Regions from separate parts of the Aestuariimicrobium sp. T2.26MG-19.2B genome, predicted to be linked through region 2. Evidence: riboswitches for the same ligand, from Rfam matches in the RefSeq annotation. Region 2 holds a riboswitch; the other holds the start of a gene.
What was found. Region 2 has a riboswitch for FMN ahead of ribD (bifunctional diaminohydroxyphosphoribosylaminopyrimidine deaminase/5-amino-6-(5-phosphoribosylamino)uracil reductase RibD). Riboswitches for the same ligand answer to the same signal wherever they lie in the genome.
Positions count from the first base shown of each region.

Region 1 (4,449 bases), 1.0 Mb from region 2:
CACGACCGATCGCGAAGGGTTGTTGGCCCTCGACGTCAGGGGCGCCAAGAGCGTTCGATGCGCCTACCGTCAACCTGGACTGGTGGCGGGCGTCACAGTGAGCCTGCTGGCGTTCGGCCTGCTCGCGGCACTGGCCCATCTGGAGCGTTCGGGACGGGCGAGGCTGCGGCGTCCCCTCGGCCATGTCCAGGGCCCGAACGGTCCGGACCACACCGAGGATTGAGGTCAGGAGCGCCGATCGAGAGACCGTCAGGAGCGGTTGGCCTCGATCAGTTCGCGGAGTTCCCGCACCCTCTCCACCGACGCCTCGACCCCTTCGGCCCGCTGGATGGCCAGCAGCATGCTGGTCTCTCCCTCGGGGTGGTCCTGGGAAGGAGCCAGGGTGAGGTAGGCCCAGGCGTCGCCTGACCCGATGCTGACTCCTTCGAGCTCGTCCCAGCCGTAGCGACGGGTGCTGACCACGTTGCGTACCTTCAGACCCTCCGTGGTGGCCACGGCCGACGACAGGCCGACGGTCATCATCAGCCCAACCATCAGCGCCACGAAGAACAGCAGGGTGGCGATCTGCGGCACGGTGAACTGCGCTCGCACGCGTGGGTCGAGCATGAACCAACCGAACAGCGAGGCACTGACCAGCAGCACCGACAGGCTGATGGCGGTCCGCATCACGGGAAGTGAACGGAAGACCCGCTTCTCGCCGGGTTGCAGGCGCTCGCTCACGTAGGCACCCCTCACAGCCGGCAGGCCGACAGTTCGGTGATCAGGATGGCTCGCGCCCCGACCTGCCACAGTTCGTCCATCAACCGCTGGGCCTGCGCCTTGGGCACCAACGAGCGGACGGCGCTCCATCCCGGCTTGGCCAGGGCCGAAACGGTCGGACCCTCCAGCCCCGGGGTGATGGCACAGGCCGCGTCGAGGTGCTCGGCGGCCACGTCGTAGTCGACCAGCACGTAGTCACGGGCGACCAACACGCCGGACAACCGTCGGAGCACCTGCTCGACCAGTGCGTTGTGTTCGAGCCCGACCCTCTCGATGAGGATGCCCTCGGAGATGCAGATGGGCTCGCCGAACAGTTCGAGGCCGGCCTTGCGCAGCGTCGTCCCTGTCTCGACCACGTCTGCGATGGCGTCGGCGACTCCCAACCGGATCGACGACTCGACCGCCCCGTCCAGCTTGATAAGGCGAGCCGTCACTCCACGCTCGGCCAGGTAGGCCTCGACCAGGCCCGGGTAGGAGGTCGCGATCCGGGTGCCCTCGAGGTCACCCACCTGCCAGTCCGCGCCGCCGGGAGCGGCGAAACGGAAACGGCTGCGGCCGAAGCCCAGACCCATGATCTCGTTGGCGGAAGCTCGGGAGTCAGTCAGCATGTCGCGTCCGGTGATGCCCAGATCGAGGGTTCCCTCCCCCACGTAGACGGCGATGTCGCGGGGACGAAGGTAGTAGAACTCCACCTGGTTCTGCTCGTCCAGCAGCACCAGTTCCTTGGTGTCGGCACGGGTGCGATACCCGGCCTCACGCAGCATCTGGATCGCGGACTCGGACAGTGACCCCTTGTTGGGGACCGCGATCCGCAGCAGCGGCGCACCCGATTCGTCAGTCATGTCAGTCCTCACAGGTGCTTGTAGACGTCTTCGAGGGAGAGGTCGAGAGCGATCATCATCACCTGCAGGTGGTACAGCAGCTGGCTGATCTCTTCGGCGGCCTCGTCCTTGGACTGGTACTCAGCGGCCATCCAGACCTCGGCGGCCTCTTCGACCACCTTCTTGCCGATGGCATGCACGCCCGCATCCAGGCGCTGGACGGTGCCCGATCCCTGGGGGCGGGTGGCGGCGGTGTGACTCAGCTCGGCGTAGAGCTCTTCGAAGGACTTGCTCACGTGGAGCAAGACTACCGGGGTGGGGACAGTGCCCCCACCCCGCGCATCGTGGCGAGACCCGCGAGGATCAGAGGCTGACGCTGACCCCGCTCGGGCTCTGGTCGTGCGCTGCGTCCGCTTCCACGGCACGGTTGCGCCGCTGGACCTGCAGCCACGTGACGAACCCCCAGAGTACGAACGCTCCGTAGATGACGTACATGAGCGCGCTCGGGTAGTACTGGGCCTTCCACAGCAGGGGTACGCCCACGATGTCGACCGCGATCCAGATCAGCCAGAACTCGTTCCAGCCCCGGGCCATGCCGTAGGTCGCGAGGATGCTGCCGGTCAGGATCCACGCATCTGCTGCGGGACCCCACGAGCCGAGTGCCCGGAGCACGTAGAAGCTGGCCACGAAGATGACCACACCCCCGACGCCCAGCTGCAGCAGCCCCCACTTGCCAGCCCACCGAGGCTGGACGCCCACCCCTTCGTCCTCGTGTCGCCGGCGGTAGGCGGCCCAGGTGATCCAGCCGTAGACCGAGGTGATCAGGAAGAAGACCTGGCGTCCGGCCTGCCCCCACAGGTCGAGGTTCTGCGGGGTGTGGAAGACACCGCCCAGGAAGACGGTGAACAGGATGACGTTGCCGAGGATGCCGATCGGCCAGGCGGAGACCCTGCGGCGCATGCCGAGCACTGCCGACGCCAAGCCGAAACCGTTGCCGATGATCTCGCGCCACAGGATGGGCTTGCCGAGACCGAGGTCGAGTTGAGCATCCAGCAACCGGGTGAGGAGGTCGAACATGGGTGTCCTTTCGCGCGGTTGCAGCGATGCACCGGGGCGAGAAGGACAGGCAGGCACGCGGAGCGCGCCAGCTGACCTCGTGTTCCTCCCATCCGGACTTTCACCGTCGGTACTGGAGTTCCACCAGTTCAACCTCGGCGTTGGTCTCCCAACGGCCTCGGGTCGCGGACTGTCACCGCCGGCTCGGACTTTCACCGACCCCGGAACACTGTGCTGCGTCGCCTGTCGGCGACCAATGGATTCTGGCACTCACAACGACATGCCGCCGAACTTTGTTCCCTCGGTGGACGGCCAGCCACCCCAAGGGATTCACCGGCCCGGCGCCGGAAGCCCTGTTCCGCTCAGGCTGTCAACGAGACGCCCAGCAGCGCGTCGATCGCCGCGACGGCCTGCTCCGGGTCGTCGGCACCCTCACCGGCCAGCGTGCGTCGGGCCCAGTCGTCCACCACGACCAACGCCGCCGGTGCGTCGAGGTCGTCGCGGAGGCTGGTCCGAAGGCCCTTGACGAGCGCCTCGACCGGCGCGGAACCTTCCGCCCGCGACACTGCCTGACGCCAAGTAGCCAGTCGCTGCTCGGAAGCTTCGAGTTGGGTGTCGGTCCACTCCCAGTCGGAGCGGTAGTGGTGGTCGAGGAGCGCGACCCGGATGGCGGTCGGTTCGGCACCGTTCGCGCGCAGGCGTGAGACAAGTTCCAGGTTGCCCTTCGACTTCGACATCTTCTCGCCGTCCAGGGCGACCATGCCGGAGTGGACGAAGGCATCGGCGAGGGGTTCGCCGGAGGCGACCCGCGCCTGGGCGGCGCACATCTCGTGATGGGGGAAGGCGAGGTCGGACCCGCCCCCCTGCACGTCGAAATGTGGCCCGAGATGGCCCAGGGCGATGGCGCTGCACTCGATGTGCCAGCCGGGTCGTCCCTCACCGAGCGCCGTCGACTCCCAGTGGGGTTCGCCGTTGCGATGGAGGCGCCAGACCAGACAGTCGAGCGGGTTGCGCTTGCCCTCCCGATCGGGGTCCCCGCCCATCTCGACGAACTTCTTGAGCTGTGCGTCGTGGTCGAGGTGACTGATCGACCCGAAGCCGGGAGCGGTCGACACGTCGAAGTACCAGTCCGGGTGCTCAGGGTCGTCGACCTGGTAGACGGCCCCGCTCGGCAGCATCGACTCGAGCAAGCCCAGCACCGACGGGACTGACTCGACGGCCCCGATGTAGTGGTCAGGCGGGATCACCCTCAGCGCCTCCATGTCACTGCGGAACAGGTCGGTCTGGTCGAGGGCGAGGTCCTGCCAGCGCACTCCCGTCTGCTCGGCCCGCTCCAGCAGCGGTTCGTCGACATCGGTGACGTTCTGGGTGTAGTTCACCGCGAGACCGAGGTCGCGCCAGACCCGGTTCATCAGGTCGAAGGTCAGGTAGGTGTTCGCATGACCGAGGTGGGTGGCGTCGTAGGGGGTGATTCCGCAGACGTACATGCGAGCCGTGCCGTCGACCGGGCCCACCTCGACCAGCTCCTCACGGGCGGTGTCATGCACCCTCAGTCGCGAGGGGGCGTCATCGGTCTCGACCGTGACGCGGGGGACGAAGGGACGAGTCCAAGCCTGCATGGCGGTCAGCCTAGCTGTGGCTCCGGCACCGACACCTCGCCCGTCCAGCCGTCCACGCGGCGCATCAGCCGGGAGCGAACAGGCCCGGTCCAGAGCTGTGCTCGGGGCCCGGTGAGCCCCCGGTTCAGGGTCATTGCCCACCCCGCCCCGGGGACCGCACCAAAAAGCAAATGCGGGACGACCACACGAGGGCC
Region 1 covers NZ_CATNLW010000001.1:20,033-24,481, forward strand. The annotation lists gene QQZ11_RS00090 (GtrA family protein) at 1-223, shown strand, start outside; gene QQZ11_RS00095 (PH domain-containing protein) at 250-720, opposite strand; gene hisG (ATP phosphoribosyltransferase) at 732-1,601, opposite strand; gene QQZ11_RS00105 (phosphoribosyl-ATP diphosphatase) at 1,610-1,876, opposite strand; gene pnuC (nicotinamide riboside transporter PnuC) at 1,944-2,657, opposite strand; FMN riboswitch at 2,734-2,869, opposite strand; gene mshC (cysteine--1-D-myo-inosityl 2-amino-2-deoxy-alpha-D-glucopyranoside ligase) at 2,999-4,255, opposite strand.
Region 1: another riboswitch for FMN. It lies ahead of pnuC (nicotinamide riboside transporter PnuC); the one in region 2 lies ahead of ribD (bifunctional diaminohydroxyphosphoribosylaminopyrimidine deaminase/5-amino-6-(5-phosphoribosylamino)uracil reductase RibD).

Region 2 (4,449 bases):
GGCGCGTCGGGGTCGGGCGGGGTGGTGCTCACGACGGCAAGGTGCTCGGCGCCGGTGGCATGGTCGCGGTAGCCGTGCACGGTGAAGGCGCCGTGCCGGGTCGGGAGTTGGGCGCTCCCGGTGTGGGTCACGCGCTGGGCGACAGTGGTGGGCACCTCCACGCTGGGCAGCGCCTCGAGCAGTTGCTCGATGGTGATCACCACGAGCCCGTGTTCACGCGCGAGCGGTTGGGCATCGGCCAGCCGCATCACCTCACCGGCGTCGTGCACGAGTTCGGCGATCATCGCCACGGGTGAGAGCCCCGCAGCCCGGCACAGCTCGACGGCCGCCTCGGTGTGCCCGGGGCGTTGGCTGACACCACCCGGCAGGGCGCGCAGCGGCAACAGGTGCCCCGGCCGGATCAGGTCGGACGGCCCACTGGCCGGGTCGGCGAGCGCATGTAGCGTGCGGGCGCGGTCGGCGGAGGAGATGCCCGTGGTCACTCCCTGGGCAGCATCGACGCTGATCGTGTACGCGGTCCGCAGGCTGTCCTGGGTGCGCGGCACCATCAGGGGCAGGTCGAGCCGGTCGGCGACCTCGGGAGGCATGGGCGCGCACAGGTATCCCGACGTGTGTCGGACCGTCCAGCCGACCCACTCCGGGGTCGCCAGTTCAGCGGCCAGCACGACGTCGACCTCGTTCTCGCGGTCGGTCGAATCGGCCACCAGCACGGGCCGTCCCGCCCGCAGTTCCTCCAGTGCCCTGGCGAGCAGGTCGTGTGAGGGACGAGCCACCGACAGGCCATCGGTGCTCATCGCACGCCCTCCCCGGTCTGCAGGAGCCGCGCGACGTGCCGGGCCAGCACGTCGACCTCGAGGTTCACGGCAGTGCCCTCCCGCGCCTCGCCGAGAGTGGTCGCGGCCAGCGTGGTCGGGATCAGCGACACCCCGAAGGTGTCGTCGGTCACCGTGGTGACGGTCAGGGAGGTGCCGGACACGCAGATCGCGCCCTTCTCGGCCACCAGCGGCGCCAACTCTCGGGGAAGGGCGAAGACGAGGTCGACCCATCGTCCGCCGTGATGGCGCGACACGACGGTGCCGACGCCGTCGACGTGACCCTGCACGATGTGACCGCCGAGGCGGGAGTCCGCTCGCAGCGAGCGCTCGAGGTTGACCTGGTCGCCCACCGCCAACCCGCCCAGGGTGGTCCGGCTGAGGGTTTCGGGAACCGCCTCGACGGCGAAGGTGCCGTCCCCGGGAAGGTCGACGACGGTGAGGCACACGCCGGCGACGGCGATGGAGTCGCCCAGATGTGCGTCCGAGACGACGAGCGGGCCCTGCAGGCGAAGCCGCGTCTCGCCCCCGGGCAGTGGCTCGACCGAGGCGAGGGTGCCGATCTCTTCGATGATTCCTGTGAACATGGCTTCTTCCTGGTGGTGGGTCCGCACGAGGGTGCGGTTCGGTGGGTGGGAGTCAGTCGGCGGTGGCGACCACGAGAACGTCGTCGCCGAGTCGCTCGATGGATCGGGTGTGCCAGCGGTGGGCGTCGCCCAGGGTGGTCGTGCCCAGGTCGTCGACCACGGACCGTCCCGACCCGAGCAACAGGGGCGCGAGGTAGGCGTGGATCTCGTTGACGATGCCGGCACGCAGGAAGGCCGTCGCGAGCGTGGGTCCGCCCTCGACGACGACGTGCCTGACGCCTCGGGATAGCAACTCGTCGAGCACCTGCTGGGGGTCGTGGCTGCGGACCCGGACCAGTCGCCCGTCGCCGCGGTCGACGGCGGCTCCCACCGGAATCGGACGATGCCCCACCACGACCCGTAGCGGCTGGTGAGGGCTCTCGACCCCCCAAGGCCGGGCGGTGAGTGAGGGATTGTCGGCCAGCACCGTGCCGGTTCCGACCACGAGGGCGTCGGTGTGGGCACGGACGGCGTGGGCGTGGGCACGGGCCTGGCGGCCGGTGATCCATTGGCTGCTGCCGTCAGCGGCGGCGATGCGGCCGTCCAGGGTGGCCGCGGTCTTGAGGATGACCCGTGGAACACCCGAAGGTTCTGGTTCGCTCGGAATCGTCTGCAGCCAGTCGGCGATCAGCGCGGAGGCTCGATCGGCCTGGAGCCCCGGGACGACGTCGATTCCGGCACCTCTCAGGGCCTCGCCGCCACCACCGGAGGCAGCCCCCGGATCGTCCACTGCGTACACGACGCGGACGATCCCGGCGGCGAGCAGGGCGACGGAGCAGGCGCCGGTGCGCCCGGTGTGACGGCACGGTTCGAGCGTGACGACGGCGGTGGCTCCCCGGGCGCTGTGACCCCTGGCGCGTAGATCGGCCAGGGCGGCGGCCTCGGCGTGCGGGGTGCCGGCACCCCGGTGGAAACCCTCAGCCAGGACGGTGCCGTCGGGTGCCAGGATGACGCAGCCGACCCGAGGGTTCGGGTCGTGCTCGGGACCCAGGGCGGCCAGTTCGATGGCTCGGAGCATGGCCCGGTGCTCGTCCGGCGTCGTGACGGACTCACGGCTGCCGACGGGCTCGGACGCCTGCGGGTCTGGTGCGGTGGGCACGCTCTGTCCTCCCCGGATGACGGACCGGGGTGATGGCGCGCAGCGACAGGCGGCCCCCACGAGACGCCCTCAGGGGGCGCGCGAAGGAGTCGCCACATCTCCTCCCATCCGGACTTTCACCGTCGGTCCCGGAGTTCCACCAGGTCAACCGGCTCCCGAAGGAGCCGGGTCGCGGACTGTCACCGCCGGCTCAGAGTTTCACTGACCCCGGAGAATGTGGTTCATTCACGTCGAAAGTACCACTCGCGACGCGGGTGGACGATGCCGGTCCGGTCCAGGCTGCCCCCGTCGGTCGAGCAGGGCGGGACTGTCGGCGCCGCTGACTAGGCTGCAGAGGTGAAACCAGACCGCCAGCCCATGGCACCCGAACTGTGGGTGCTGGTGGGATCGGCGTTCCTGATCGCCATCGGGTTCGGCATCGTCGCCCCGGTACTGCCTCAGTTCGCGAAGTCCTTCGACGTCGGCATCGCGGCCGCCTCTGCCATCGTGAGCGTGTTCGCGCTGGTCAGGCTCGTGTTCGCCCCGGCAGGTGGGTGGCTCATCAACCGTTTCGGTGAACGGCGCACCTACCTCGTGGGGCTGGGCGTGGTGATCGTGTCGACGGCCCTGTGCGGGTTCGCCTCCGACTACTGGTCGTTGCTGCTGTTCCGCGGGTTGGGCGGCATCGGATCGGTGATGTTCACCGTCTCGTCGATGGGGCTGTTGGTGCGGTTGGCGCCCCCGGAGCAGCGGGGGAGAACCTCGTCCCTGTACGGGTCGTCCTTCCTGCTGGGCAACATCGCCGGCCCGATCGTGGGTTCGGCCCTGTCAGGTCTGGGTCTGCGGGTGCCGTTCTTCATCTACGCGACGCTGGTGGCGCTTGCGCTCGTCTTCGTCCTGGTCTTCATGCGCCGCGACCCGGGAGCGGTGGGAGCGGCGGACGAGCGCCGTCGGATGACTTTTGCCGAGGCGCTGGCCAGCCCCGGCTACCGGCCGTTGTTGCTGACCGGTGCGGCCAATGGTTGGGCCAACTTCGGTGTGCGGGTGGCGTTGCTGCCGCTGATGGCGGCCGCCGTGCCCGCCATCGGTGTGCCCGGGGCGGGTATCGCGTTGACCTTGTTCGCCGCCGGCAACGCGGTGGCGCAGCAGGTCACCGGTCGTCTGGCCGATCGGGTCGGACGAGTGCCCCTGCTGGTGGTGGGGCTACTGTTCTCGTCCCTCGTGACAGTGTTCTTCGGCTGGTCGGCCACCCTGTGGGTGTTCCTCGCACTGTCGGCGGTGGCGGGCGTGGGCGCGGCCTTCATCGTGCCCTCGAGCCAAGCCCTGCTCGCCGACATCATCGGCACCCAGCGCAGTGGCGGGCAGGCCCTGTCGACCTACTCGATGGCCCAGGACCTCGGGGCCATCACCGGAACGCTGCTGGCCGGGGTGGTGGCGCAGTCGTTCGGGTTCGGGTGGGCGTTTGCCATCACCGCGGGAGTGTTGGCCGGGGCCGCCGTGCCGTGGTTGGTGGGGCGTCGGCCGAGCATGGCCAGCTAGGCGATTCCGGCCCTCTTCGCAGCTCAGCAGATGGGCGTCGTCCACGAGTTCGGAATGGCTGGGGGCTCCATGTCCAGACACGACCAGGCGCCGATCCCCGAGGGGGACCGGCGCCCGATCATGGCTCAGGAAGTCTTCTTGACCTGGGCGGCCTTGGCGTTCGCCTCGGTGTCAGCCAGCTTGGTCAGTGCCTCGTCGGTGGCGGACTCCTCCTCCAGCGACTGCGTCAGCAAGTCGTAGGCGTTGCCGATCGTGAGCATCTTCGCCCAGCGTCGCAGCGTCCCGTAGCGGGTGATCTCGTAGTGCTCGACCGCCTGTGCGGAGGAGATGAGGCCGGCGTCGAGGGCTGTGGTCCCCGCGTAGTCCTCCAGCAGGCCGTCACCCTCCTTGATGA
Region 2 covers NZ_CATNLW010000001.1:1,059,284-1,063,732, reverse strand. The annotation lists gene ribA (GTP cyclohydrolase II) at 1-794, opposite strand, end outside; gene QQZ11_RS04690 (riboflavin synthase) at 791-1,399, opposite strand; gene ribD (bifunctional diaminohydroxyphosphoribosylaminopyrimidine deaminase/5-amino-6-(5-phosphoribosylamino)uracil reductase RibD) at 1,452-2,456, opposite strand; FMN riboswitch at 2,630-2,757, opposite strand; gene QQZ11_RS04680 (MFS transporter) at 2,874-4,055, shown strand; gene QQZ11_RS04675 (YciE/YciF ferroxidase family protein) at 4,181-4,449, opposite strand, start outside.